4 regions of the Pectobacterium hainanensis genome follow, and region 2 is predicted to be linked to each of the others. Evidence: predicted binding sites of a transcription regulator. Region 2 holds the regulator's gene; each other region holds the start of a gene.
What was found. The regulator LexA, encoded in region 2, represses DNA repair genes until DNA is damaged. The targets are predictions, from matches to a motif close to TNCTGTATGTACATACAGNA.

Region 1 (7,666 bases), on a different contig from region 2:
CACTCAGGCGTTCCAGGAGTTTACGGCACCTTACGTCATTACCGGCGGCGGTCCAACGCATTACACCTATCTGTTCTCGCTTTATATCTATGATACGGCGTTCAAGTACTTCGATATGGGTTACGGTGCTGCGTTAGCATGGGTGTTGTTCCTGGTTGTTGCGGTATTTGCGTCTATCTCCTTTAAGTCGTCGAAATACTGGGTGTTCTACTCCGCCGATAAAGGAGGAAAAAATGGCTGACATGCATTCAAACCTGACCGCTGCACAGGAAATTGCCGCAGCAGAAGTCCGTCGCACCCTGCGTAAAGAAAAATTCAGTGCCGCTATCCGCTACGTGATACTGCTGTTTGTTGGCTTACTGATGCTTTATCCGCTGGCATGGATGTTTTCGGCGTCGTTCAAACCGAACCATGAGATTTTCACCACGTTGGGTCTGTGGCCGGCTCACGCCACCTGGGATGGTTTCGTTAACGGTTGGAAAACCGGTACGGAATACAATTTCGGTCACTACATGATCAACACTTTCCAGTATGTGATTCCGAAAGTGGTGTTGACCGTCATCTCTTCGGTGATTGTGGCTTATGGTTTCGCTCGCTTTGACATTCCGTGGAAGAATTTTTGGTTTGCTACACTGATTGCCACCATGCTGCTACCAAGCACCGTGTTGCTGATTCCGCAGTATCTCATGTTCCGTGAAATGGGCATGCTGAACAGCTATCTGCCATTGTATTTACCACTGGCATTTGCGACACAAGGCTTCTTTGTGTTCATGCTGATCCAGTTCCTGCGTGGTGTACCACGTGATATGGAAGAAGCCGCTCAGATCGATGGTTGTAATTCTTGGCAAGTATTATGGTATGTGGTCGTGCCGATTTTGAAACCCGCCATCATCTCGGTTGCATTGTTCCAGTTCATGTGGTCAATGAACGACTTTATCGGTCCGCTGATTTATGTATACAGCGTGGATAAATATCCGATTGCACTGGCGTTGAAAATGTCTATCGACGTCACCGAAGGCGCACCGTGGAATGAAATTCTGGCGATGTCCAGCATCTCCATTCTACCATCCATCATTGTTTTCTTCCTGGCACAGCGTTACTTCGTACAAGGCGTGACCAGCAGCGGAATTAAAGGTTAATAGAGGATTTATCATGGCTGAAGTCATTTTCAATAAATTGGAAAAAGTCTATTCCAACGGTTTCAAAGCGGTTCACGGTATCGATCTCACGATTAAAGACGGTGAGTTCATGGTTATCGTCGGCCCGTCTGGCTGTGCGAAATCCACCACGCTGCGCATGCTGGCAGGCTTGGAAACCATTAGCGGCGGTGAAGTTCGCATTGGTGAACGCGTTGTTAACAATCTGGCGCCAAAAGAGCGTGGGATTGCGATGGTGTTCCAGAACTATGCCCTCTACCCTCACATGACGGTAAAAGAAAATCTGGCGTTTGGCCTGAAGCTGAGCAAAATGCCGAAAGACCAAATTGAAGCGCAGGTAGCCGAAGCGGCCAAAATTCTGGAACTGGAAGATTTGCTAGATCGTCTGCCGCGCCAACTGTCTGGTGGTCAGGCGCAACGTGTGGCCGTAGGCCGCGCCATCGTTAAAAAACCAGATGTGTTCTTATTCGATGAACCGTTGTCTAACCTGGATGCCAAGCTACGTGCTTCCATGCGTATCCGTATTTCCGACCTGCATAAGCAGTTGAAGAAAAGCGGTAAAGCAGCGACAAGCGTATATGTTACCCACGATCAGACTGAAGCAATGACCATGGGTGACCGTATCTGCGTGATGAAACTCGGTCACATCATGCAGGTCGATACGCCGGATAACCTGTACCACTTCCCTGTCAACATGTTCGTTGCTGGCTTCATTGGTTCACCAGAAATGAACATCAAGCCATGCAAACTGGTCGAGAAAGACGGTCAGGTTGGCGTTGTTGTGGGTAATAACGCGCTGGTGTTAAGTGCTGAAAAACAAGATAAAGTGCGCAGTTATATCGGACAAGACGTATTCTTCGGTGTTCGCCCAGACTATGTTTCCGTGTCAGATACGCCATTTGAAGACAGCCACTCACAGGGTGAGTTGGTTCGCGTAGAAAACATGGGTCACGAATTCTTTATGTACATTAAAGTCGATGGCTTTGAATTAACCAGCCGCATTCCTTATGACGAAGGTCGGTTGATTATCGAGAAGGGCCTGCATCGTCAGGTGTATTTCCAGTTCGACATGGAAAAATGCCATATTTTTGATGCAAAAACAGAAAAAAATATCTCTCTTTAACAGGAGTAGTAACCGATGAAAAAAGCGATCCTACACACGTTGATAGTTTCATCCCTGGCATTAGTGGCAATGCCTTCTTTAGCCGCTGATAATGTTGAATTGAGAATGTCCTGGTGGGGCGGCAACAGCCGTCACCAGCAGACGCTCAAGGCCATTGAAGAGTTCCACAAACAGCATCCGAACATCACGGTGAAAGCGGAATACACTGGTTGGGATGGTCACCTGTCCCGTCTGACTACACAGATTGCCGGTAACACCGAGCCAGATGTGATGCAGACTAACTGGAACTGGCTGCCGATTTTCTCTAAAAACGGTACGGGTTTTTATGACCTGAACAAAGTGAAAGATACGCTGGATCTGACACAGTTCGATCCAAAAGAACTGCAAAGCACCACGGTCAACGGCAAACTGAACGGTATTCCAATTTCCGTTACCGCACGTGTGTTCTACTTCAACACGGAATCCTGGAAAAAAGCAGGGCTAGAATACCCGAAAACGTGGGAAGATCTGCTGAACGCTGGCAAAGTATTTAAAGAAAAACTGGGCGACCAATACTACCCTATCGTATTGGAACACCAGGATTCTTTAGCACTGTTAAATTCTTACATGGTGCAGAAATACAATATTCCAGCGATTGATGTAAAAGGTCAGAAATTCGCCTATACCGATGCACAATGGGCTGAATTCTTTGGTATGTATAAAAAGCTGATCGACAGCCATGTCATGCCTGATGCGAAGTACTATGCCTCTTTCGGCAAGAGCAACATGTATGAAATGAAACCGTGGATCAATGGTGAGTGGTCTGGTACTTACATGTGGAACTCCACCATCACTAAGTACTCTGACAACCTGCAACCACCAGCAAAATTGGAATTGGGTAACTACCCGATGCTGCCAGGTGCGAAAGACGCCGGTTTGTTCTTTAAACCTGCGCAAATGCTGTCTATCGGTAAGTCAACCAAGCATCCTAAAGAATCTGCTCAGTTGATTAACTTCCTGCTGAACAGCAAAGAAGGTGCACAGGCTCTGGGCTTAGAGCGTGGCGTACCATTGAGTAAAGCGGCTGTCGCTCAGTTAACTGCTGATGGCGTCATCAAAGATGATGCACCTGCGGTTGCTGGGTTGAAACTGGCGCTTGAGTTACCACATGACGTCGCGGTTTCTCCTTATTTCGACGATCCGCAAATCGTTTCTCTGTTTGGTGATACCATTCAGTCTATCGATTACGGTCAGAAATCAGTGGAAGACGCAGCGAAATACTTCCAGCGTCAATCTGAACGTATTTTGAAACGCGCAATGAAATAATACTTCATAAATATTTAACCTTCCCTTCTCTGCCACTTACGTGGCAGAGATTTTTCATAAAAACTAAAACAACTCTTATATTCAATCCGATCCAATTCACATTTTGAAACTCAATTTTACTTTTTGTTACTCAAGACGATCCTGATCACAGAATACAGTTTAATAATAAATAAAATAGAACTTGTCTTAAAAAGAGTAATGCGTCTTTTGAATTAAACCTCATCCTAACCAATGGGACTATAACAATGAAATTTAAATTATTAGCTCTGGCTGTTACGTCATTAATTAGTGTTAATGCAATGGCTGTAACGATTGATTATCGTCATGAAATGAAAGACACCCCGAAGAATGATCACCGCGATCGTTTATCTGTTTCACACCGTTTTGCTAATGGCTTTGGTTTATCTGTTGAAGCAAAATGGAAAAATGGTGAGCCATCCAAAGAAACCACGCCAAATAAGCCGTATCATGAACAAGTAAGTAATGGTACTGAGGTCGTCGCCAGCTATGTTTATAATTTCAACAAGACTTTCTCTTTAGAACCAGGTTTCTCTTTAGATTCAAGTTCTAACTCTAACAATTATCGTCCTTACCTGCGCGGTAAAGTAAATATTACTCCAGATTTGTCAACCTCTTTGCGTTATCGCCCATACTATCTGCGTAACAGCAATAAAATTGGTACAACCGAGAGCACTCAGGAAAATGGGTATAATCTAACTGCTGTTGTTAGCTATAAATTCTTAAAAGACTTCCAAATCGATTATGAACTGGATTACAAAAAAGCTAATAAAGCAGGAAAAACACTTTACGATAATGACAATGACAACTTTGATCATGACGTAAAATTATCTTATAAATTAGATAAAAACTGGAAACCCTACACTGCAATTGGTAACGTAGCAGAAAGCGGAACATCTGATCACCGTCAAACCCGTTTCCGTGTTGGTGTACAATATAGCTTCTAATTTTTAAAAAGGCTTTTCCTTAATAAGGGATGTTAGAACAAATCGGTGAATCTTTATATTTACGATTTAACATCCCTTTATTAGTTTTTTAGTTAACCCAGTTAGTCAATATTCTTTATTTCTGTTGTATGAACGCTTGTTTTTTAAGTCCTGTGTCTGAAGTACCCTCTTCGTGTATGAATGTTATTTATTTTTTGGTTCAGGGTGATCATATTCTCTCCGATATCATGGTCACCCTCTTTTTTTGGTTCAAACCTGCCTGATGTAGTTACCATTCGATGTGAAAGATAACGCCTATACCCGTCATACTTCAAGTTGCATGTACGTTGGCTGCATTCGTTACTCGGCTCATCCATGAGCCTCGCCCCGTTGGGGCCGCTGCAAGCAGCGTTCAAATCTGCTCCCGGCAGATTTGTCACCCGAATCACTTACTCAAGTAAGCTCATCGGGATTCCTTCGCTTGCCGCCTTCCTGAAACTTGAATTATTTAGGGTATATAACGCACCAGAAAGTCGTGTTCTCTATCCTCGCGTCACAAATCGTTACGTTGTAACTGCTTTCGCCGCTCGGAACAATCGCCTATACTGTATAAAATAACAGTTTTCTTTGAGAAGTTTCATGACTGCGGAAGGACACCTCCTATTTTCTGTGGCCTGTGCCATTCTTGCCAAAAAGTTGGAGCTTTCACCCGAACTGGCAACAGGAGACTGGTGGCATATCATTCCTGGTGCCCTATTGACTTCTCTCTTACCGGATATTGATCACCCGAAATCACTATTAGGGCAGCGTTTAAAGTGGATCTCCTCACCGATTGCCCGCGCTTTTGGGCACCGAGGATTCACACACAGCCTGCTGGCTATTGCTGCGGGAATTTACTTCATTCAAACAAAACTCCCTGCGAACTGGCCAATCCCCACGGATGCTTATCATGCAATGATCATCGGTTATCTCAGTCATATTGCGGCAGATATGATGACATCGGCTGGCGTCCCTTTACTCTGGCCTTGCCGTTGGCGATTTTGTCTACCGTTGTTAAATAGCCAAAAAGGGAATCAGCTAGAACGTGTTCTTTGCCTCATCTTTATCGGTTTTTCACTGTATCAACCACAAAAGAACCTGGACTGTTGTACTTATGCACAATCCTTCCAGTTATTTGAATCCATCCAAACGCAAATTGCACTTCTGCTAAAGGATCGATCCCATTGAACATGAGATCGCCCAGCCAGCCAGCATGATGGTAGCCAGGGTATATAGCCGTTTGATGTAGTTATAACGTAAACGTCTATAACATGATTATAAAAGACCTGATATCCTTGTCTGCGATTTGAAATATGACAGATATTCCCAATAGATTTCGAGTGACAAGGCAAAACGTTATCGTGTTGAACAACGCAATAATTTGACGCTGGCGGCAAGTGATTAAATGCAGCCAACTTACCTGTAGCTTGAAAGATGGCGGACTAACGATTAGGGAGAAATGAGGATGAGTATTCCTCTGTTATTAAACATATTGGTGTTTACTGGTTTGCTTATCATGCTGGCCTATAGCAGCAAAGGCCGTAACTGGAGCCTGGCGAAAAAAGTTCTGCTTGGGCTTGTCGTTGGTGTGTTATTTGGATTAGCACTTCACCTCGTTTATGGTGACAATACCGACATCATCAAACAATCCATCAGTTGGTTTAACATCGTTGGGAACGGATACGTCCAACTCCTGCAAATGATCGTTATGCCGCTTGTTTTTGTCTCTATTCTCAGTTCAGTCGCGAAACTGCATAACGCGTCTTCATTAGGAAAAATTAGCGTATTGACGCTCACTACGCTGCTGGTCACCACGCTGATCTCTGCACTGGTCGGTGTTTTCGTTACCAATTTATTTGGCCTGACGGCTACGGGTTTGGTTCAGGGAGCACAGGAAAGCGCTCGTCTGACTGCAATTGAAAATAACTATGCGGGCAGAGTCGCCGATCTGAATGTTCCACAGCTTATTTTGTCATTTATCCCTAAAAACCCCTTCGCAGAATTAACGGGGGCTAACCCCACGTCGATTATCAGCGTCGTTATCTTTGCCGCGTTTATTGGTGTTGCTGCGCTACAGTTACTAAAAGATGACCATACAAAGGGCGAACGTGTTTTGGTTGCGATTGACACATTGCAATTCTGGGTGATGAAACTGGTCCGTCTGGTCATGAAGTTGACACCTTATGGGGTCATGGCGCTGATGACAAAAATGGTGGCCAGCTCCAATCTGCAAGACATCCTAAAACTAGGCAGCTTTGTCATCGCTTCCTACCTGGGGTTAGCTATCATGTTCGGTGTGCATGCCCTCATTCTGTCCATCACCGGTATCAACCCTGCTCGATTCTTCCGTAAAGTTTGGCCAGTGTTGACATTTGCGTTCACCAGTCGCTCCAGCGCCGCGACCATTCCGTTAAGTATCGAAGCTCAAACTCGCCGTATCGGCGTACCGGATTCCATCGCCAGCTTTGCTGCATCATTTGGTACCACTATCGGACAAAATGGCTGTGCCGGACTTTATCCGGCTATGTTGGCAGTTATGGTCGCCCCAACCGTGGGCATCAACCCACTCGATCCCGTCTGGATTGCCACGCTGGTTGGCATTGTAACCATCAGTTCTGCCGGTGTAGCGGGTGTCGGTGGCGGTGCCACCTTTGCTGCGTTGATTGTACTGCCGGCAATGGGGCTCCCCATTACGCTTGTTGCGTTATTAATTTCCATTGAGCCACTGATTGATATGGGCAGAACAGCATTAAACGTAAGTGGTTCGATGACTGCCGGTACGGTAACCAGCCAGTTACTCAAACAAACGGATAAAACCGTATTTAATGCTCAGGAAGACGCAGAACTGACGCATCGATAGCACACAAAACAATGCCGGAAAATATTCCGGCATTGTTACTATGTTTATCAAGTCTGCTAATCAAGAGAATGACGCTCAATATAAAGGGAATTTAGCGTTGCGGGTTAGTGTCATAAGCCTGGCAACTCTGGAACCCTTTATTACGAACGTGTCCTGTTTCATCGTAGCTGACAAAATAGTTTTGAGCCGTGCCGTCTCGGTTCTTCAAGAGATAGTCACTGCACGTACCTTTCGCATT
Region 2 (7,666 bases):
CTTCAAGCAAAATACGCCCGCGCTCAAGTAGCATCCGGCCAACATTCGTAAATTTCGTTCGATGCCCAGAGCGATCAAATAAGACAACATCTAACTCTTCTTCCAACTTTTGCATGGTATAGCTGAGAGCAGAGGGCACTCGCCCTAACTCATCTGCCGCAGCGGCAAAACTTCCCCGACGATCAATTGCGTCCATAACGCGTAAGGCTTCCAGCGTCAGTGCTCGTTCTTTAGCCATTTTCGTACTCATTCAGGAATTTTGAATATGCCCACCAGATTAACTAGCTAACAATCCAGCGTCCACACAATTACTATTTGTTTAAGAAATAAATACTCAGGGCCATTACCATGATCATCAAAAGAGCAGCGGAACAATGCGGTCAAGCTGACTATGGCTGGTTGCAGGCACGCTATACGTTCTCATTCGGCCACTATTTTGACCCACAGCTGCTTGGTTACGCATCGTTACGAGTGCTCAATCAGGAAGTCCTGACGCCCGGAGCATCGTTCCAGCCGCGTACCTACCCCAGCGTGGATATTTTAAACATCATTCTCCAGGGCGAGGCCGAGTACCGCGATAGTAATGGCCATCATGTCCACGCCAAAGAAGGGGAAGTGCTGCTATTCGCAACGCAACCGAATGTCAGCTATAGCGAACATAACACCAGCAACTGTAAACCACTCACTCGAATGCAACTGTGGCTGGATGCGTGCCCAACGCGGGAAAACAGCTCGCTACAACGACTCACGCTCAATAAAACAGGCCATCACTTATTAGCCTCACCAGAAGGTGATCAAGGTAGTTTACAACTCCGTCAGCAAGTGTGGATCCATCATTTAGAATTGCAAGAAAATGAGCAAAAAACCATTAAGCTACAAGGCAATCAGGCCTATCTACAATCGATTAATGGTTCAATGAGCCTCTACGAATCATCGGGCCGTCAGGCGCTATGCTGTGGCGATGGAGCCTTTATCCAACAGGAAACGGTACTAAATTTAAAGGCAGAAACCGCATTACAAGCCTTGCTTATCGATTTGGTTGCCTGATATCGAGGATTTATCCAATCCGCCTCACTATCTCGGCGTTTTTCTTCAGCCATGATAAGATATGAGCTTGTTCCTCTATCCGTCAGGGTGATATGACAATGCATTCAACCACTCAGGACAACCTGCTTGCCCAGGCTGAACAGATTTGTCAGCAGCGCGGTGTTCGTCTGACGCCACAACGACTGGAAGTGTTACGCTTAATGGCGGAGCAGACTGGTGCTATCAGTGCCTATGATCTGCTCGATCTTCTGCGGATATCAGAACCTCAGGCCAAACCACCGACGGTCTATCGTGCCCTTGATTTTTTGCTGGAACAGGGATTTATTCATCGTGTTGAGTCAAACAACAGCTATGTACTTTGTCACCATATTGAAGATCATAGCCATACCTCTGCTCTCTTCATTTGCGATCGGTGTGGTCAGGTAGCCGAACGTCAAACCGAAGGTGTAGAGGAAAATCTGCGTGATTTAGCGCAACAAGCTGGCTTTACTTTACGCCACAGCGTTATTGAAGCTCATGGTCTTTGCGAAGGTTGCCAGGAAGTGGCGGCATGCAAACAGACAGATCAGTGCGATCACGACCATAGTATTCCAATCAAGAAACGCTAGCCCTGCAAGGCTATCGGGCACATTGACATGTGCCCATAAAACGTCAAAAAATGCCTCGAATCAAAACGCGCAAATACTAAAACAACCCGTTCTAGCGCGTCTCACAGCAGAAAAATCAGCTCCAGTCACCGTTACGAATAACGCCGACAGCCAAACCTTCAATCGAAAAACTCTGTTCACGTAGATCTACCACGATGGGAGAAAACGCGTCATTCTCAGCCAGCAAATGCACCACACTGCCCTGTTTTTTCAGGCGTTTTACCGTGACTTCATCTTCGATACGAGCGACGACGACCTGTCCATTATGAACATCCTGCGTCTTATGTACGGCAAGTAAATCACCATCCATAATGCCGATATCTTTCATCGACATCCCATTCACACGTAGCAAAAAATCCGCTCTGGGCTTGAACATCGAGGGATCAACCTGATAGTGACATTCTATATGCTGTTGCGCTAAGAGCGGCTCACCAGCCGCAACACGACCAATCAACGGAATACCGGTTTCGTCCTCCATCAGTAAGCGGATACCGCGAGAGGCGCCAGAGACAATTTCAATCACACCTTTACGCGCTAATGCTTTTAAATGCTCTTCAGCGGCATTCGGTGAACGAAATCCTAGCTGTTGGGCAATTTCCGCACGCGTAGGCGGCATACCGGTCTGCGCAATATGATCGCGGATCAGGTCATAGACCTGCTGCTGTCTGGCTGTTAGTACTTTCATTCCGCCCCCTGGTTGTTTATACAGTCTTTCTGTGAGTATATACAGGTCATGCTCGCTTGGGAACCAGGAGATGGGTAAACCTCAGTTTTTTATTAGTTTCTGCAAACCTTCACGCAAAATTCTGCCAGATAATGCTGATCCAGACGACAGCCGCCAATAAAATGGCCACAAATACCGCCGCAGAACCGATATCTTTTGCCCGACCAGATAACTCATGGTGCTCCATACCGATGCGATCGACGACCGCTTCAATCGCACTATTTGCTAGCTCAAACAGCATGATTAACACAACTGAGCCAATAAGCAGCAGTTTCTCAACCAGAGAGACGGGCAGCAGGCAGGCGGCAACGACGCCAACGATCGTCAGTACCGTTTCCTGACGAAAAGCGGCTTCATGTTGCCACGCTTGCTGAAGCCCCTTAAGAGAATAACCGGTCGCCTTGATAATCCGGGTCATCCCCGTTGCTTTATTCATTCATCCTCCAATTGCTAAAAATAGTATAGATACCTGATCGGCTTCGGGTTGCCAGGCAAAACATTGTCATTTTGAACGCCTCGGAATGTTGGCCCAGGACATACAGCCAACACACTCAAAACCGGAAAGATAACGAGTATAAGAGATCGCTCGCATTTTAACGCTTAACCGTTGTCTCATCACCACAGATCTCCAGCGTAGTTTCTGGTATCCTTGCGGCGCATTGCTAACAAGAGGCTTTAAGTTGTTATGTCAGGTTGGCGTAAAATTTACTATAAATTATTGAGTTTCCCGCTCAGGCTGTTAGTGAAAAGTAAAGTCATACCCATAGATCCCGAAACCGAACTGGGTTTAGACCCGTTACGACCGATTCTCTATGTATTACCTTACAATTCTCAGGCAGATTTGCTGACGTTGCAGACAAAGTGTCAGGCGCTAGGTTTGCCAGACCCTCTGCAACCGGTAATCATTGGTGATGTGGCCTTACCTAGTCATGTATTCATCAATGACGGCCCTCGGGTTTTCCGCTACTACATCCCCAAACAGGAATCGGTAAAGCTGTTCCACGATTATCTGGACCTGCACCGCGCAAATCCCGATCTGGACGTGCAAATGGTGCCGGTCTCTGTCATGTTTGGACGCTCACCCGGTCGTGAGGGGCAAAATCAGGCCACGCCGCATTTACGGTTGCTCAACGGTATCGAGAAATTTTTTGCCGTTCTGTGGCTGGGGCGCGACAGCCTTGTCCGTTTCTCCAGCCCAGTGTCATTACGCTATATGGCGACAGAACACGGCACCGACAAAACCATCGCCCATAAGCTGGCACGCGTCGCACGAATGCATTTCTCTCGTCAGCGGTTAGCGGCGGTAGGGCCTCGTCTGCCGGTACGCCAGGAACTGTTTAATAAATTACTTGATTCCAAGGCAATCAAAAAAGCCGTGGATGACGAAGCGCGCAGCAAAAAAGTCTCCCACGAAAGAGCACAGCAAAACGCCATTGCCTTAATGGAAGAGATCGCGGCAGACTTCTCTTATGAAGCCGTTCGTCTATCGGATCGTGTATTAAGTTGGACGTGGAATCGTCTTTATCAAGGCATCAACGTCCATAATGCCGAACGCGTGCGCCAATTGGCGCAGGATGGACATGAAATCGTTTATGTCCCCTGCCACCGCAGTCACATGGACTACCTGCTGCTATCCTATGTCCTCTACCATCAGGGCCTGGTTCCACCGCACATCGCGGCAGGTATCAACCTTAATTTCTGGCCCGCCGGGCCGATTTTCCGTCGCCTTGGCGCATTTTTTATTCGCCGCACGTTCAAAGGCAACAAACTGTATTCCACCATTTTCCGCGAGTATCTTGGCGAGCTGTTTGCCCGAGGTTACTCGGTAGAATATTTTGTTGAAGGTGGTCGTTCACGTACTGGTCGCTTGCTGGAGCCAAAAACCGGTACGTTGGCCATGACCATTCAGGCCATGTTACGCGGCGGTACACGCCCTATTACGTTAGTCCCTATCTATGTCGGCTATGAACACGTCATGGAAGTCGGGACATACGCAAAAGAACTGCGTGGTGCGACCAAAGAGAAAGAAGGCTTTATGCAGATGGTTCGCGGGCTACGTAAATTACGCAATCTGGGCCAGGGCTATGTAAACTTCGGCGAACCGCTCCCCTTGACGACGTATCTGAATCAGCATGTGCCGCAATGGCGTGATGCTATCGATCCGATTGAAGCACAGCGCCCCAGTTGGCTGACGCCTACAGTGCAAAACATCGCCACCGATATTATGGTTCGTATCAATAATTCGGCAGCGGCAAACGCAATGAACCTTTGTTCCACAGCATTACTGGCATCGCGTCAGCGTTCTCTGACCAGAGAACAAATGCAGGAGCAATTGGATTGTTATCTACAACTATTGCGTAATGTTCCTTACCACAAAGACATCACCGCACCGAAGAAAACGGCTGATGAATTGCTGGAACACGCGCTGGATATGAATAAGTTTGAAGTCGAGAAAGACAGTATCGGCGATATCATTATTCTGCCGCGTGAACAGGCTGTTCTAATGACTTATTACCGCAATAATATTCAGCATCTGCTGATATTGCCGTCATTGATTGCCAGTATGGCGATTCATCATCGCCGTATCACGCTTGAGGAAGTCGTTCGCCAAGTCACGCTGATATATCCGCTCCTTCAGGCTGAGCTGTTTTTGCATTACACGAAGGAACAACTGCCAGAAGTTATCTCCACCTTAGTATCCGAGCTAACCCGGCAACAGTTATTGTGCACGAAGGAAGGCGCATTGGTCATCAATCCAGCTCGAATCCGTACACTACAACTTTTAGCCGCTGGCGTGCGAGAAACGCTGCAACGATACGCTATTACCCTGTCATTGCTGGGAGCGAACCCTGAGATTAATCGGGGAACCCTGGAGAAGGAAAGCCGGAATATGGCGCAACGCCTATCCGTGCTACACGGCATTAATGCACCAGAGTTCTTTGATAAAGCGGTTTTCTCAACGCTGGTCGCGACGTTACGCAACGAAGGCTACATCACCGATAGCGTTGAAGCGGCACAGAGGGATATTTTGGAAATCTATACTATTCTGGGCGATTTGATCACGCCAGAAGTCCGGTTAACCATTGAAAGCGCCAGTTCACCAGCGGTGATAGAAAACGAGCCAATATTGTTAGCAGTGGAAGACGATACGCAGTAACGGCATCGGCACGAAAAAACAGCTACTCACACAAAAACGGCGGTTTATCCGCCGTTTTATTGAGAAATACCCCACCTTATAACCCGAAGACTACGCCAGCAAATAGCGCAATACCAACATAGTTATTGTTATGGAAAGCTTTAAAACAGGCTTCACGCTCCCGTCCTGCGGTCAATATTTGCTGGTAAATAAACAAGCCAGCGGCAACCAATAACGAAATATAAAAAGCGCTACCCAATGCGGTGATATACCCCAATGCCGCCATCAGTAACAGCATACTTAATTGTAATAAGCCGATGATTAACGTATCAAATCGACCAAACAGAATTGCTGTCGACTTAATCCCGATCTTGAGATCGTCATCTCGATCAACCATGGCATATTGGGTATCGTACGCCACCGTCCAGCAAATATAGGCCAAGAACATCAGCCAACAGGTTAGCGGTAATGCACCACTAACGGCGGCATAGGCCATGGGGATGGACCATCCAAACGCCGCGCCTAAGACAAACTGTGGCAAATGGCTCACGCGCTTCATAAAAGGGTATATCCAGGCTAACGCCAGCCCGGCAACGGAAAGCCAGATAGTCATCCTGTTTAACGTCAACACCAGACCAAATGCTAGCAAAACCAGAATGACAAATAGCACTTTGGCCGATTGTTCGCTGACTGCACCACTGGGCAAAGGCCGCAAAGCGGTACGTTTCACATGCCCATCAAAATGGCGGTCAGCATAATCATTGATCACACAACCGGCCGCTCGCATTAAAAACACGCCTGCGACGAACACAAACAGGATCCACGGTCCGGGTATACCACGGCCCGCCATCCATAAGGCCCATAACGTTGGCCATAGCAGCAACAGGGAGCCTATCGGCTTATCAATACGCATCAAACGACAGTAAGCCAGCCATTTTCCCGTCGTTATACTTCTTTCCAACGGACTTATCTCCTCAATTACCGATTAGCCTTCACAGGCTAACCGTAGAATAAAGCGGTGATCCTGGTAAAAAAAGTTCAGTCAACAAAAACGGACTACCGGAAAGGCGCAAACGAGAACGCCGTGCCCACAGGCCACCGCCGCATCCGGTATGAATATAATCCCGCGTTAACCCTTCATACCGAAACAGGTAACGACCTAAAGGCTCAGTGCCAATATCCTTCAAAGCAGAGCCAGCACCATCCAACGTTTGTCGGGGGATAAGTGTTCGGCCAAACAACCAAGGCTGCTTGTCACCATAAAGCACCACCTCGCGTAGCCAGTAATGCTCGCTTAGGGGCAAATGATCGCATTCATCGCCGAGCTCATACGGCGTAACAAAACGCTCTGTGCACAACATCACCGTCAGTTGAGTGCAATAGCTTTCCAAGCGTTTCGTCATCGACCCTGTTTCCATCAGCCAACTTCCAATATGCTCAGGCAAGGCTAAAGGTGGTTCAGTAAACCATTCAATGGAGCGCAGAAGCGTCGGCGCGTCATCAGACATTTCCCTACTCCGCTCAGGGTTGTTTCGTAAATAAAGTAAACGACCCACATTGTAGCGCAGAATGGGTTGGCAATAACACGTTATGCACCCATTGCCCCCAATATCTCAGCTTTTTATTGGTCTTTGCCGGAGGTAAAGCATCATTAATTTTAAAGGAAAAATAGAAAACAACAGGATAAAAAGACACAGACAATATTAAGTAAAAAAGCATAGAAACAGGGGAAAACAATGAACAGGTCAAAAAGAAAAGCACCGTCCAGCAATAGGTAGCCAGACAGTGCTTTTTCAACAACAAATCAATAAATGCAAAACGCATCAAACTGCCATCGGGATATCCGATGACAAAATGCTGCCTTACATCATTCCACCCATACCGCCCATGCCGCCCATACCACCAGCAGCACCTAAGTCAGCTTTATCGTCTTTAGGCAGATCGGTCACCATACATTCGGTGGTGATCATCAGGCCAGCGATAGATGCGGCATATTGCAGAGCAGAACGGGTAACTTTGGTTGGATCCAGAATACCGAAGTCCAGCATATTACCGTATTCTTCCGTTGCAGCATTGTAACCGTAGTTGCCTTCACCATCTTTCACGTTGTTG
Region 3 (7,666 bases), on a different contig from region 2:
CAAATACATTTTTTAAAACCGTATTTCAATTTAATGCATGCAGTATACCGTTTCAAAAATAAAGCGCAAATCGTCGCATTGAAGAATGAGGCATGAAACATAGAATGCGAAGAAAATCTTGTCAGAGGATAGTGATGTGATAGCGATTTATTGTAATTAACATATTGATAAATTTAATTTTATTTCATAATGGCATGGTGTGGGGGTAAGCAACGTGATGGAACTGTGTAGTCAGCGATTGCACATGTGGAACCGGTATTTTCATTGATATACACAACCTGACAAAAAATGTCTTCAGGATGATTATTATGAGTGGGTTATAAAAGGTCAGCGTTCCCATTTTCTGAGGTAAAACATGAACAACTGGATGCAGCAGATTCAAAATTTATTGAGTCCTGGTAGTCGACAAGGTAATCAACATCAAGGTGGCAGTCATGGCAATCTGGGGGATATGTTGAAGCCCGCAGCGTTAGGTGGCCTTGCTGGGGTGTTGCTGTCGAATAAATCAGCCAGAAAAATGATAGGTTCGTTGGGAAAGAATGCGTTGATTATCGGCGGTAGTGCTGCGGCTGGGGTTGTTTTATGGAATCAGTATAAGAAACGCGTTCGGGATACCCATCAGGACGATCCGCAGTTTGGGCTTCAGTCATCCTCTGATAACACGCGTGCGCGTCGTTTGATCCAGGCGTTGGTTTTCGCTGCGAAGAGTGATGGTCATATTGATGATGCAGAAAAACAGCGTATTGATGAGAATATTCAACAGTTGCAACTTGGCAGCGAAGCTCAGCAGTGGGTACAAGAAGCGATTGCACAGCCTTTGGATCCTGAATTATTAGCCAAGGGTGTTAAAAATGAGGAAGAGGCGCTGGAAGTGTATTTCCTCAGTTGTGCGGTGATCGATATCGATCATTTTATGGAAAAAAGCTATTTGGATGCTTTGGCGACATCGCTGAAAATCCCTCAGGATGTTCGTCAGTCTATTGCAAACGAAGTAACAAGTCAGAAAGTATAGGTTTTGTCGTTAGAGGCTAAGCGGAGAAAGAAACGGGCGAAACACCGACTGTTTTGCCCGCTATTGCGACTAGAACGCGCTGGTATCCTTAAATAATCCTACTTTGAGCTCATGTGCAGTGTAGATTAACTGACCGTCTACCAAAACTTCACCATCAGCAATTCCCATCACTAAACGACGGTTGATCACGCGTTTGAAATGGATGCGATAGGTCACTTTCTTTGCTGTTGGTAAGACTTGCCCGGTGAACTTCACTTCGCCTACACCTAGCGCACGTCCTTTACCTTCGCCGCCGAGCCAACCTAAATAGAAGCCGACGAGTTGCCACATCGCATCCAGCCCCAGACAACCTGGCATAACGGGATCGCCAATGAAATGACAACCAAAGAACCACAGATCAGGGGTGATATCCAGTTCAGCTTCCACATACCCTTTACCATGATGACCACCGTCTTCGGTCATTTTTACGACCCGATCCATCATCAACATGTTAGGTGCCGGTAGTTGTGGTCCTTGTGGGCCAAACAACTCACCACGGCTGGAAGCAAGAAGATCTTCTTTTGTATAGGATTCGCGTTTATCTACCATGTTCTCTGTAAGCCTTATTTTAGTGAAGCACGCAGATTAGCGTACAGCTGTACGCTGGGCAAGTCTGTTCAGTCTGGTTAAACCAGTTCGCTTAACGGAAAAACCAAGGGAAACGTCGCCGTTCTTGTGGATTTAATTGGCTAATTCGTTCTCTGATAGTGCCCAGTAAGCTCGGTTGCTGCTCATCGTAGTAAGCAACATTGGTTAATAAGGATAGCGCTTCCGGTGCGGTTTCTACGGCGAAGAGATGAAATTGGCCGTCACGAACAGCGGCAACGACATCTTCCTGTAAACATAAATGGCGTAGATTCGCAGCAGGTAATATCACCCCTTGTTGTCCGGTTAGCCCTCGGCGCTGACAAACCTCAAAAAAGCCTTCAATCTTCTCATTCACACCGCCGATAGGCTGAACATGACCAAATTGATCAACTGAACCTGTTACGGCCAATTGTTGATTGATTGGTTGTAATGAGAGGGCGCTGATAAAAGCGCTGAGTTCGGCGAGTGATGCGCTGTCCCCATCAACTTCGCCATAGGATTGTTCAAAGACCATGGATGCTGAGAACGGAAGCGGTTGATCAAGTTCAAGTTCAGAAATGAGGAACGCTTGCATAATCATCATGCCTTTAGCATGTAAATTGCCACCAAGCTCGGCTTTGCGCTCAACATCGGTAAATTCGCCGTCACCGGGATGAACCACGCAACTAATGCGTGTAGGTTCACCAAACATAATCGGGTAACCGGGGTATTCCAGGACGGAAAGGCCATTAACCTGTCCAACAACATACCCTTCAGTTTCAATCAGTATTTGACCCAATTCAATTTCATCTTGCATACGTTCATGCAAATAGCCTTCGCGCCAGCGTCGAGTGGCTATTGCGTCAATCAATGTCTGTGCATCAATTGCTTTATCCTGAGCATAGAGGGCAATATATTTTAGCTGATGTGTTAACCAGAGAGGACACAATGGCAAACAGCCTTGATCGCCACTGTTACGGACTGACAAATTGATAAATTCAGGCCAGGCATCGCCAGATAATAAGGGTAATTGATTTTCCAGGCATAAGGCGTTGATGTAAGCACACCAGCGCGCCATGTCATCGGTATCGATAAGCTGCAACTGCGTTTCAAACTCACCGTAAACTGATAGACGACCTAATTCAGGTTCTATGTCGTGAATATCCCCTAGACTTTCCCTATCGCCTAAAATAATCAAACGGAGGTTCAATGGCATTGGGGGAATACTGACGGGCAATGGCTTGCGTTCATCGGGCGATTGCCACTGATAAACACCATCAGTGATGACTTGTTTCAGACGCAACCACATTAGCGGTTGAGCCAACAGTGCTCTGGCCGACAATATCAGCGTGCCGCCATTAACCTGGTGAATTAACCCAGGGTGAAGCGTAATTTCGTCCTGGAAATATCGGACACAGCCAAATAACTGTTCTGGCTCAACCCATTCCTGATAGCGACAAGTGCATTGCGCAGCAAAGTTATCATCTCTTTGTGTCGCTGGCTCTACACGAACGCGGTTACCCTCTACGACATATCGACAGCCATATGGGGTGACAATTTCAGGCGTGATAGCATTTACCGTTTTAGCTATCAGAGCCATATACTCGCTATTTTCCTGAGCTTTCAGCAACATAAAGCGTGAAGGTGCGCGAGGATGGCAAAAAAGAGTCAAACTATCAGCCAGACGCGGTTGAATGGCTGAAAATTCTACAGGTGCAAGCTGTGCGGCCTGAGTGAATAATGTTTGATAAGGGGTATGATTGGGCAGTAAATGCTGCCACGCAAGTCGGTTACTGGTCAAAGTATCAAATGTAATCGTCTAAAGGAAAAGCGTGATTATACAAGAATAATACGGACTGCACAGAAGGAGAGTCTCCCGATCAATGATGAATCTCCCTAATAATGCAGAACTGTACGAAAAATAGGCGTTGAAATTGTATTGAAGAAGGTTAAACTCGGCTAAAAACTGTTATGCTACCTGGAACGTTACACGGTCACTGAAGAATTTATTATGAAATATCAACAATTAGAAAATCTTGAGTGCGGGTGGAAATGGAAATATCTGGTGAAAAAACACCGTGAAGGTGAGGATATCACTCGTTTTCTGGAGCAAAGTGCCGCAGAAGAGGCGGTAGGCCAACTGCTGAAGATAGAAAATCGGCCAGCACAGATTCTCGAATGGATTGAGCAGTGTATGAACCCTGCATTAGACAATCGCATGAAGCAAACGATTCGGGCGAGACGGAAACGTCATTTCAATGCAGAGCATCAGCATACGCGTAAGAAATCGATCGATCTAGAGTATCTTGTCTGGCAGCGACTGGCGGGATTGGCGCAGCGGCGTGGTAGCACATTGTCTGAAACCATTGTTCAGTTGATTGAAGATGCGGAACACAAAGAAAAATATGCCAGCCAAATGTCGTCGCTAAAACAAGGTCTTGAAGCGATCCTGAATAAAGACGATTAAAAATAAAGTGGATTTACAGGCATAAAAAAACCTCGCAAAAGCGAGGTTTTTTTCGTCAATAACTTAAGCTTGTGGCTGAGTTACAACGTCTTTGATGCCTTTAACTTCGATCTCTACACGACGATCTGGTGCCAAGCAATCGATCAACGCAGCACGAGCTTTCACGCTGTCACAGGTAGAACCCGTAACTGGGTTGGATTTACCCTGACCGCGAGCAGAGATTTTGTTCGCAGGGATGCCTTTGGCAACCAGGTAATCAACAACGCTTTGTGCACGTTTTTCAGACAGAGCCTGATTATACTGTTCTGAACCTAAACGGTCGGTGAAGCCCAGTACAACAACGGAACCGTCTTTCGGATCCAAAGAGCTCAGTTGAGAATACAACTGATCCAGAGACTGTTGTCCTTCTGCTTTCAGCGTTGCTTTGTTGAAGTTGAACAGAACGTCAGACTTCAATGTGAAACGTTTAGTTTCAACAACAGGTGCTGGAGCTGGAGTCGGTGCTGGAGCCGGTGCGACATAAGCATCATCCTGACCGAAACGGTAAGAAAGACCAATGCTCATTAACAGGTTATCAGGACGGGCACCTACTGTACCGGCGTCACCGATGTTGCTAACCCATTGGTAGTCAACACGAGTTGCCCAGTTTTTATCGATAGCGTACTCAACGCCAATGGCAGCCAGCGGAGAAACACCGGTGTCATCGTTGTTACGGTGAGTGTTGCCTTGCGCGGCGTGGCTGTCAGTACGCCATACCATACCACCCAGACGAGTATAAACATCCAGGTCAGGCAGTACCGGGTAGCTCAGCTTAGCGGCTAATTGAACGCCCTGTGCTTTGAAACTAGCGCTATCAGTATTGCTAGTTGAGGAGCCAGCATATTTCAGGCGACCTAACCAATCGTAGCCCAGTTCAAAACCCAGATATTCGTTAGCTTGATAGCCACCGAATGCACCTGCGCCTAATTTGCTTTTGATCGGGTTGTTGTTGATACCGTTATAACCGTTTCCATAGAAACCAGTATCATGGAATTGAGATACACCCAGTTTACCACCAACATACCAGGTATCATCTTTTGGTGCGGCTTGTGCTACGGTAGCGAAGCCAGCCAGTGCCACTGCAATTGCGATAGCTGTTTTTTTCATTTTGTACGCCTCATTTATCATCCAAATCGGTTATTAACCGGTAAGCTAATTAACCTTTGGTTAAAATCCTTTAATCGGAGACTTTGCCCTTATTTATGACTCAGTGCCAGTCAACTGGCGTTATAAAAAGGCAACTCTAGCGAGCTAAAGTCTACAACGTGATAGGAAAGTTACAAGTATGATGTGATTCGCATCATGAAAAAACTCGCGATTTATTCATACTTACTAACAAATAGTAGATGATTTTGACAGATAATATAGGTTCATTATGACCACCAATCTGTGTAGAAGCCTTAAAAATACTGCCCTGAAGCGCATCGTTCTATTTTTCAAAGTAAAGTGCTGAGAAAATTCTTAATTTACTTAATGATACAATGTTGAGTGAATTTTAAGACTCGGAAACAGTCTATAGGGGCTGCCTGAATCATGCTCTGTCCGCATAATGAAACCATATGTATTACCGGCTTGTGCTGCTTGACGCAGTCTGACCCGTTCCTCGTCTGTCAGGTCATTCTCCAACCAGCAGAGTACGGCGCTATAATTTCCCGTCAGTAATGCTTTCTCCATCGCTTCTACTGTGAGCATCGGACTAATGTGGTGCAATTGAACGGTTTTATTGAGCGGTAGCCCTGATTGTTGCAACCATGGACGACTCAGTTTCTGCTGAGGGGACAACCAGAGCAGCCAGCGTGATTGAGTACCTAGCTGTTGCAAAAGAGGCAGTAACAGATGTGTGACAATAGGTTGCTCGGCGCTATAAACAATTTCACTGATAATACCGCCATTGGATACAGACGCCGCTGTCGAAGATGGAGTATTCGAATACGCTGTTTTTGGTGTGTCGTAAACGTTGAATGATTGAGTACGCATAATGAGTTCCACCCATAGTGTTACTGTATGAACATACAGTATCTTCTGTGCGAGTGAAAATCAACCTGATTTTTTTCAAAGCGCTTCGCATATTCCACATGCAACAGCTAACAACCTCATTTTGTGTTTGAAGCCGCGTGTACCCTGTGATTAATTACTTATTCCTGTTATTGGTATTCCAATCAAACAGGAAGTGATTATTTCAATACTAAGGATTACGGTAATGAAACATCTGTGCGAAAAAAGGATTTTGCAGTCTAAGCGTTATTTGGCTTCTTTAGGGGATATTACTACCCGTTCTCAATTTGGCGGCTACAGCATTGCAGCAAATAAAATTATCTTCGGGGTAGTGTCGGGCGGGGAGCTTTATCTGCGGGCCAGTAAAAAGGATAAAGATCAGTTTCACGATCGCAGTATGCCTGCGCTTGTCTATACCAAACGCGGTATACCTATTCAGTTGGACTATTACCTGGTTGATGATTCTCTCTGGGAAAATCATTTACAACTATTGCATTTCGCCAGAATGGCATTGGCTGGTGCTCAATATGATAAGGCAGCTAAAAGCAGAAAAGGGCGTTTAAAGGATTTACCTAATTTGAATCACGATCTTGAGCGTCTGCTATGGAAGGTGGGCATTAAGAATATCGATGAATTGCAGCAGTGTGGGGCTAAAAAAAGTTATCTCAAACTACGTTCTGTTCGGGCTAATCTCAGTGTGAATACGCTGTTGGCGCTAGCTGGCGCGATATGTGGAACACACCAGGCAGCGCTTCCTATTGGGTTGCGTAATGAACTACTTGAATGGTATGAGCGTAATGCAGCATCCTCATTTAAAGGGAATAAGCACTGAGCGGGTAACGCTATAACTTAATCATGTCGTTTTTTAATTGAGTAAGTTCAGGTAGCAATTCAATAAGCAAACCGATCTGTTGAAGAACCAATAATTCTTTGCTGTCAGGTTCTGCCGACAGGGATTGGATGTGGTTTACCATAGCATTCAACCCCTGATTTATCCTCGCATTTTCCGTTTCATCATGATGTAACGCGTCATCAACATAGCAAACGGCATCGTCTAATAAATGCAAAATTTCTGGGTCGGTAATCTTTTCCCGATGGGCACCCAGCGTAGAGATATAGCTCAGCAGTGTGTGATTCAGGCACATAAAGCGAAAAGCGCTATCCATCTTACTTCTTATCGCATGGGGTTCTGATGACATATTGGAAACAACGGAAGCAAACTCGGCATCACAATTATGTGCGTCTCGGCGAGCGATACGATAGGTCAGACTGTTATCTTTACCCTGATGGTATTGCACCATGATGGCATCAAGATAGCGACAGTTCGCATTTAAGGTTTTCTTGATAACTGCGGGTAGTCCACGAAAGCGCCAGTCGGGCCAGATAAAACTAACCGCCGCCCAGGCGATGGCACAACCCAGTAAGGTGTCAATGACCCGTGGTACGGCAACTTCAAACCCTTCGCCTAAGAGATTAAAGCAGAGTAGCACCAGCAGGGTAATAAACATGGTGGCATGCGCATATTGTACATTGCGAAAGGCGAAGAA
Region 4 (7,666 bases), on a different contig from region 2:
GCAGATTTTCAGTTTCTACCTGTAGAACTTTACGACGTTCCTCCTGCTTACGCAGGGTGTCAACATCCAGTTTAAAGCCCCTGCGAGCCAGTAGCTTTTCGGCGACTGCGTCTAGCTCATTACGCAGTAAATTGGGATCGAGCATGCTAATCCTGTGCTTATGATTATCAAATGGAATGTTAGCAAACGCGACGAATCGAATCTCGCCGCGTTACAAAAATATCTCGTTAACCTTACCGCAACGCTTAGTTCAGCGGTAGCGTTTTGTCGGGCTATTTTGATCCTGAGCAGCGAGCCAGGCGAGCTTTTCACCAATTTTACCTTCAAGCCCACGAGCAGAAGGGGTGTAATACCGAGTTTCTACCATCTCTGGCGGAAAATAACTCTCTCCGGCAGCATAAGCATTAGGTTCGTTATGGGCATAACGATACTCAGCCCCTAACCCCATCTCTTTCATCAGACGGGTCGGCGCATTGCGTAAATGCTCAGGAACATCATAATCCGGCTTTTCACTGGCATCCTGCATCGCCGCTTTAAATGCGGTATAAACAGCATTGCTTTTTGGTGCACACGCCAGATAAACGATAGCCTGAGCAATCGCTCTTTCCCCTTCAGCAGGCCCCACTCGTGTGAAGCAATCCCATGCAGCAATAGCAACCTGCATACCACGAGGATCGGCGTTCCCAACATCTTCCGAAGCGATCGCCAACAGTCGACGAGCAACATACAGCGGATCGCCGCCAGCCGTGATAATACGGGCATACCAATATAAAGCGGCATCCGGTGCAGACCCTCTCACCGATTTATGCAAAGCAGAAATCAGATCGTAGTAACGATCGCCTTTATTATCAAAACGCGCACTACGTTCTCCAGAAACCTCTTTGAGTAGCGAAGGGGTTAACGTGCGATAGCCTTTTTTATCAATCTCCGCCATATCGGCCATCAATTCCAGGCTATTCAACGCACGACGGGCATCACCATTAACCAACTCAGCCAGCATATGGCAGGTATCATCTTGCAGAATAATATGTTGTCCGCCATATCCGCGTTCACTATCGGTCATGGCCTGTCGAAGTACCTGCTCAATGTCTTCCGTCGTCAGAGCCTTCAGCAAATAGACACGAGCCCGTGACAACAACGCAGAGTTGAGTTCGAAAGAAGGGTTTTCAGTCGTCGCACCAATGAACGTAATGGTGCCATCTTCAATGTGCGGTAAAAATGCATCTTGTTGACTTTTATTAAATCGATGGACTTCGTCAACAAACAGAATCGTTCTACGCCCAGCATTGCGGTTTTGTCGAGCACGTTCAATAGCTTCACGAATTTCTTTAATACCGGATGTGACCGCTGAAATGCGTTCAACATCCGCTTGCCCATAATGGCCGATTAATTCAGCCAGCGTCGTTTTCCCAGTCCCTGGGGGGCCCCACAAGATCATTGAATGGAGCTGCCCAGCTTCAATTGCGCGAGGCAACGGTTTATCCGCACCAAGCAAATGCCGTTGGCCGATATATTGCTCCAATGTTACTGGCCGCATACGCGCGGCCAGTGGTTGAAACTCATTGCGGGAAAAATCCAATGACAGGTTACTCACTCAAACCTCACTGACGCTGGTCATCCACCGTCACACCTTTTGGCGGAGTAAACGTAAACTTGGTCGAATCAGCGGCGCTATTCTGCTGATTTTTCAGCACATAAGTACTACGTTGCCCATCCTGTTCCGTCGCAGTAAATGTTTTGATCGTCCCACCTGGCGTCACGCTAATAGCGAATTGCTTCAAGTTGCCGTTAGCCGATTTTGGTGTCAGCTCAAAATCATCCCCTTTCTGCTGTACTACGTATTTATTCCAGTCACTGGCATCATTGCGGGTAATCAAGATAAAAGGCGTATTTCCTGTCGCATCTTTTAACCAGGTTGCCGTTACCTGTTCGACAAATGGATTGTAGAACCAGAGCGTCTTGCCATCAGAAACCAAAACACTCTCATCTGGTGAAATCGTTTTCCAATTAAACAGATTTGGACGTTTCAGCCACAGCTCTCCTTCTCCTTCCTGCACGGCTGCGCCATCTGCACTGGTCACCTTCTGGCTGAAACTGGCATGAAAACTATTCACTTTATTGAGCCGACTTTGCAAATCTTTGGCTGCATCAGCATATGCGCTCACTGATGCTATTCCGGACATCAGACAACAGGCAACTAACCATTTTTTCATCATACAAATCCTTCGAATTTTCCGATACCGCGCTTCATCGGGGTAAACTATCGACGCTGTTGCGTCGTTGATAGTTTAACGGAAGCCGTTTGAACAGCGATAGGCGAATTGTCTGCTAACGACTCGAATTAGCCAGGAATAACATTATTCCATCGGCGGCGGTGCCAACACTTCACGGTTACCGTTATGCCCAGGTGAGCTCACAATACCCTGCGCTTCCATCTGTTCTACGATTCGAGCAGCACGGTTATAACCAATACGGAACTGTCGCTGTACGCCTGAGATTGATGCTCTGCGTTTTTCGACCACAAAGGCAACGGCCTGATCAAATAAAGGATCGAGTTCCTCATCGCCATCCAGTCCAAGCGTTCCCCCTTCACCATCATCACCACCGCTGACAATGTTATCAATATATTGAGGTCGTCCGCGTGCTTTCCAATCCTGAACAACCGCGTGGACTTCCTGATCGCGAACAAAAGCGCCATGAACACGTACAGGTATGGATGAGTTAGGTGCCATGTAAAGCATGTCTCCCATGCCCAACAGGGATTCCGCACCCCCCTGATCAAGAATAGTACGCGAATCAATTTTACTGGATACGGTAAAAGCAATACGCGTTGGGATGTTGGCTTTAATCAGGCCGGTAATCACATCAACCGAAGGACGTTGTGTCGCCAGAACCAAATGAATACCGGCTGCACGAGCTTTCTGCGCCAGTCGTGCGATCAACTCTTCAACCTTCTTGCCAACCGCCATCATCAGGTCGGCAAACTCATCAACCATAACAACGATATAGGGCAGTTTTTCCAATACTGGCGGCGTCATATCCATGCTATCGCCAGGTTTCCAGAAAGGATCGGGGATAGGACGCCCCATCGCATTCGCTTCTCTCACTCGTTCGTTGTAACCAGCCAGATTACGAACACCCAACGCCGACATCAGTTTATAACGACGTTCCATTTCTCCGACACACCACCGCAACGCATTCGCGGCATCCTTCATATCGGTCACCACTTCTGTCAGCAAATGAGGGATACCTTCGTAAACCGACAGCTCCAGCATTTTCGGGTCGATCATGATAAAGCGTACATCTTCCGGCGTCGCTTTATACAACATACTGAGTATCATGGCGTTAACGCCGACTGATTTCCCTGACCCCGTCGTCCCCGCAACGAGCAAATGTGGCATTTTTGCCAGATCGGCGACCACGGGTTCCCCGGCAATATCTTTCCCTAACACAATTGTCAGCGGAGAGGGATTGTCACGGAAGCGAGCACAATCCAGCACTTCTCGTAGATAGACGGTTTGGCGATGCTGATTCGGTAACTCCAGCCCCACATACGTTTTGCCGGGAATGACCTCAACGATACGCACCGCGACAACAGAGAGCGAGCGAGCGAGGTCTCTCGACAAATTAGAGATACGCGCAGCCTTCACGCCAGGCGCCAGATCCAATTCATACCTCGTAATCACTGGACCAGGATGGTGATCGACGACTTCGGCCTTCACACGAAAATCAGCTAAACGGGCTTCAATCAAACGGGCCGTTTGCTCAAGTGCAAAATTATCAACGGGGGCCTCACTGGCTGGCGGCGCGGTTAGCAGATCCAACGTTGGCAGCGGGGTTGTTGGTTTTTGCAAAGGCTGTTCATTACGCATCAGGAACGGATGGATCAGGCTATCCATAATTGGCGAACGTTCAGAGGATTGCACATCCTCTGCAACAGGTTCCTTTGCCGCTGGAACAGTGGGCGCTGATTCAGAAATGCCCCCAGTTCTGCTTGCATCATCGGCCGATGCCGGAAGCTCAGTATCCTGCGGTTGAGCAGAAAGTGTAAATAACGGCTCAGTAGGTGTGTCATCAACCAGATCGGCATAGGGTGAAAAGCCGAACTCCTGACGATCTGCTGATAATGCAGCCAGCATGCTTTCACTCAGGAAAGGCTCTTGGCGTCGGGGGAGCGAATTCTCATCAGGAGATTCAGCGACAACATCTCGCTCATCTGCCGCCAATTCATCGGAGTGACCATAACGATTGTTTTGCTGAGCCGCAAAATCCCTGGCTAATTGCGCTTGTAAAAGCGCATCTTCATCCTCTTCCTGCTGAGTATATTCCTCGCCATAGCGCTGACGCTGTTGTGCAATATATTCTTGCTGTAATGCTGCTTCCTGCAAGGCAATATTATCCGGATCGTCAGCATATCCATTATCTGGATCTGGATTCACCCCGATGTCATTCGTATCGTTCTGGGATTGAGCCAATTTTGCCTGTTCTTCGGCTAACCGCTGCGACGGTAACTTGATGCCATAGGAAGCCAATTCTCGACGGGTCGGAATACGAACAGGGTTGGGGCGAGGTAATTCAGGGCCATCAACCTGTTTAACCTGTGAATTACCGTCACTCGTAGCGGTAAACGCAGGCATAAAGGTATTGTTCGCTGGATATTCTGTATTTCCTGCCGCCATTGCCGCTTCTGATTGAGCCAGACTCGGTCGATGCTCATCAGGCGGTATAACCAACGGCGGCAGAGTAGGCGAAATGTCTTTATCGCCATAGGGCGTAGAAACGTCAGCGCGATCGTGATAATTATCAGAAGAAGTAGGCAGTTCAAAGGAATATAACGGCGGATTCATTGATGACGATGCATCTATTTTCTGCTGAACGGCTGACTGCTCCTGCACCGAGTGAAGGATAGAATGCTCCGGTATGCTTGCCACAGATGCGGCAGATTGCTGCTGATCTAAATCCGCTATCGAACTTAACTCTGTTGCAACATCAGCATTCCCTCCCCCTTCCGTCGCTGGCACTGCACTATCCGCAGTTGAAGGGGCAGAAAACAGCGCATCATCGGTATCGATTACTGGCGAATCCATTTGGTCTCGTGGATCGGCACTGTGCGTAGAATCTGCTGAATCATCATCCAGATAGTCATTCTCTCTGCGAGAACGGTTGGACATGAAAGTTAGACACCCAAGAACGCCGGCCCCTATTTTTTCCGCAATCGTCAACCACGACCAGCCAGTAAACAACGTCAATCCAGCAGCCCAAACGCATAACAGGATTAATGTTGCACCAACGCTGTTAAAGCGCGGGATCATAGAACTGCTCAGCAGGCTCCCTAATACACCACCTGACGCAAAATAATAAAGATCGTCAACATTCAACGCCGCCAAACCACAAGAAGTAAGGATGAGCGCTAATGTACCAATCAAACGCAGAGAAAAAGTAAAGTAATCAACGGCATTCTGATTATCTCGCTGGCGGAACGCCGCCCAGCACAGACACAGCATGATCGGCGGAATAGCATAAGCCAACACGCCAAAAATAAAAAACAAGGTATCTGCCAGCCACGCACCCGCAATGCCACCAAAATTGTGGATCGGTTCATGCCATGCAGTTTGTGACCAACTGGGGTCAGAGGGACTAAAGCTCAGTAAGGCGACACCCAGATAAACGGCAAAAAGCCCCACTACGATTAAAATCGCTTCAAGTAAACGACGAGTACCACTGAGTTTTTTCAGGGTAATCTCTTTATCTTCTGTATATTCCTGGCTCAAGCGTCTCTCCAGGGGCCTGTAAAGGGTTATGACAAAGCGCCGAGAAAAACCCGGCGCTGGGACTGTATAAATTCACAGGAGTGTAACTGAATTTATCGGGTTTTGCACCCATGCATTTATCGTGTTCTGATAACCAAACGATTGCTTTGCTTAACTTCTTCCATCACCACATAGGTACGCGTATCGTTCACACCCGGCAACCGCAGCAGTGTCTCACCCAACAGCTTACGGTACGCAGACATATCAGGCACACGCGTTTTCAACAAATAGTCAAAGTCGCCGGAAACCAGATGACACTCCTGAATTTCCTCCAATTTCTGCACCGCAGTATTGAACTGCTCAAACACATCCGGCGCACCTCGGTTCAACGTTATCTCAACGAATACCAGCAGCGACGCATCCAGATAATGGGGGTTTAGCAATGCGGTATAGCCGTTAATAAATCCTTGCCTTTCCAGACGGCGCACACGTTCTAGACAAGGTGTCGGTGACAGCCCTACCCGTTTAGAAAGCTCGACATTGGAAATTCGCCCATCTTTTTGTAGTTCGTTCAGGATGTTACGATCAATACGATCGAGATCTTTTCCTGGTCGTTTTTTAGTGTCTACCATTATTATTGTCTCTCTTCACTTTTCCCTGCCCCTGCTACACTCCGACAGACTTCAATGCATCAGAGCTGCCCTAAAGAAGACCCACTCTCTATTTTGTATGGCAAAAGCCTTTGTCATCCGGCGCTTATCCGTCGCTGTTCTGCCAGTTTAATCCAAACTCTACCCAGCAAAAACACGGTTTCCATGGCACAAAGGCCAACCAGACAGCACACGAACGAAAAGCCGAGCTTTTAGCTGTTCACATACAAAAAATTTCCTCTTCCCCAGATGTTTTCGCAAAAGCCCAGCCGATTGTCAAAGTAAAACAACTAAAATCAGAAGAAAGTGCCAGATTAAATAAGATAAAACGTGCTTAAGGCCTTCTTTCAGTCATTTTACTTATGAATATAGCTGTTCTATCAGCAGATTGTGCCTCTAATAGCTATCAACAATTAAACAAATAGCTAACAACTTTTTCTCACACTTTTTTTACTCAGGCAATTTCCTTACAATCGTCATATTGTCCGTCGTCATGAAATGAGGCACGCATGAGTACCGTTAAACACCACAAACTATTGATTCTGGGTTCTGGCCCGGCTGGATACACTGCAGCAGTTTACGCTGCACGGGCGAATCTTAACCCGGTATTAATTACAGGGATGGAAAAAGGAGGACAGTTAACGACCACAACCGAAGTGGAGAACTGGCCTGGTGATGCGGATGATTTAACCGGTCCTCTGTTGATGGAGCGTATGCACGCTCACGCTGAAAAATTCAATACTGAGATTGTGTTCGATCATATCCAGCGAGTCGATTTGCAGACTCGACCATTCCGCTTATTTGGTGATAGCGATGAATATAGCTGTGATGCGCTGATTATTGCGACAGGCGCATCGGCTCGTTATTTAGGTTTGCCTTCAGAAGAAGCGTTTAAAGGTAAAGGGGTTTCTGCCTGCGCGACGTGTGATGGTTTTTTCTACCGCGCCCAGAAAGTTGCCGTGGTTGGGGGGGGAAACACAGCCGTTGAGGAAGCGCTCTATTTATCCAACATCGCCGCAGAAGTGCACTTAATCCACCGTCGTGACAGTTTTCGTTCAGAAAAGATTCTGATTAATCGCCTGATGGATAAGGTAAAAAACGGCAACATCATTCTTCATACCAACCGTACGCTGGATGAGGTTCTCGGCGACAATATGGGCGTTACCGGTGTACGTCTGCGCGATACGGGCAGCGATAAGACAGAAGAGCTGGAACTGGCTGGCGTTTTCATTGCGATCGGTCATAGCCCGAATACCGCCGTATTCG

Region 1: a site for LexA is predicted at 5,133-5,152, ahead of ACKPVM_RS05805 (metal-dependent hydrolase). Genes of this name have one in related genera too.
Region 3: a site for LexA is predicted at 6,123-6,142, ahead of sulA (SOS-induced cell division inhibitor SulA). Genes of this name have one in related genera too.
Region 4: a site for LexA is predicted at 5,832-5,851, ahead of ACKPVM_RS10510 (DNA translocase FtsK 4TM domain-containing protein). Genes of this name have one in related genera too.

The regions. Positions count from the first base shown of each region.
Region 1 covers NZ_JBJYIN010000004.1:192,221-199,886, reverse strand. Annotated here, with positions in the region: gene ACKPVM_RS05830 (carbohydrate ABC transporter permease) at 1-241, shown strand, start outside; gene ACKPVM_RS05825 (carbohydrate ABC transporter permease) at 234-1,139, shown strand; gene ACKPVM_RS05820 (ABC transporter ATP-binding protein) at 1,153-2,280, shown strand; gene ACKPVM_RS05815 (ABC transporter substrate-binding protein) at 2,296-3,585, shown strand; gene ACKPVM_RS05810 (oligogalacturonate-specific porin KdgM family protein) at 3,831-4,550, shown strand; gene ACKPVM_RS05805 (metal-dependent hydrolase) at 5,169-5,756, shown strand; gene ACKPVM_RS05800 (L-cystine transporter) at 6,034-7,428, shown strand; gene osmE (osmotically-inducible lipoprotein OsmE) at 7,520-7,666, opposite strand, start outside.
Region 2 covers NZ_JBJYIN010000023.1:39,420-47,085, forward strand. Annotated here, with positions in the region: gene ACKPVM_RS18765 (LysR family transcriptional regulator) at 1-238, opposite strand, end outside; gene ACKPVM_RS18770 (pirin family protein) at 349-1,047, shown strand; gene zur (zinc uptake transcriptional repressor Zur) at 1,146-1,655, shown strand; gene lexA (transcriptional repressor LexA) at 1,771-2,379, opposite strand; gene ACKPVM_RS18785 (diacylglycerol kinase) at 2,489-2,854, opposite strand; gene plsB (glycerol-3-phosphate 1-O-acyltransferase PlsB) at 3,104-5,575, shown strand; gene ubiA (4-hydroxybenzoate octaprenyltransferase) at 5,652-6,515, opposite strand; gene ubiC (chorismate lyase) at 6,547-7,062, opposite strand; gene groL (chaperonin GroEL) at 7,417-7,666, opposite strand, start outside.
Region 3 covers NZ_JBJYIN010000003.1:140,634-148,299, reverse strand. Annotated here, with positions in the region: gene ACKPVM_RS04280 (tellurite resistance TerB family protein) at 356-1,012, shown strand; gene fabA (bifunctional 3-hydroxydecanoyl-ACP dehydratase/trans-2-decenoyl-ACP isomerase) at 1,082-1,600, opposite strand; gene ACKPVM_RS04270 (AAA family ATPase) at 1,692-3,419, opposite strand; gene matP (macrodomain Ter protein MatP) at 3,630-4,085, shown strand; gene ompA (porin OmpA) at 4,149-5,231, opposite strand; gene sulA (SOS-induced cell division inhibitor SulA) at 5,595-6,101, opposite strand; gene ACKPVM_RS04250 (TfoX/Sxy family DNA transformation protein) at 6,325-6,951, shown strand; gene yccS (YccS family putative transporter) at 6,962-7,666, opposite strand, start outside.
Region 4 covers NZ_JBJYIN010000008.1:167,790-175,455, reverse strand. Annotated here, with positions in the region: gene serS (serine--tRNA ligase) at 1-145, opposite strand, end outside; gene ACKPVM_RS10520 (replication-associated recombination protein A) at 251-1,594, opposite strand; gene lolA (outer membrane lipoprotein periplasmic chaperone LolA) at 1,602-2,213, opposite strand; gene ACKPVM_RS10510 (DNA translocase FtsK 4TM domain-containing protein) at 2,358-5,771, opposite strand; gene lrp (leucine-responsive transcriptional regulator Lrp) at 5,888-6,382, opposite strand; gene ACKPVM_RS10500 (hypothetical protein) at 6,493-6,738, shown strand; gene trxB (thioredoxin-disulfide reductase) at 6,910-7,666, shown strand, end outside.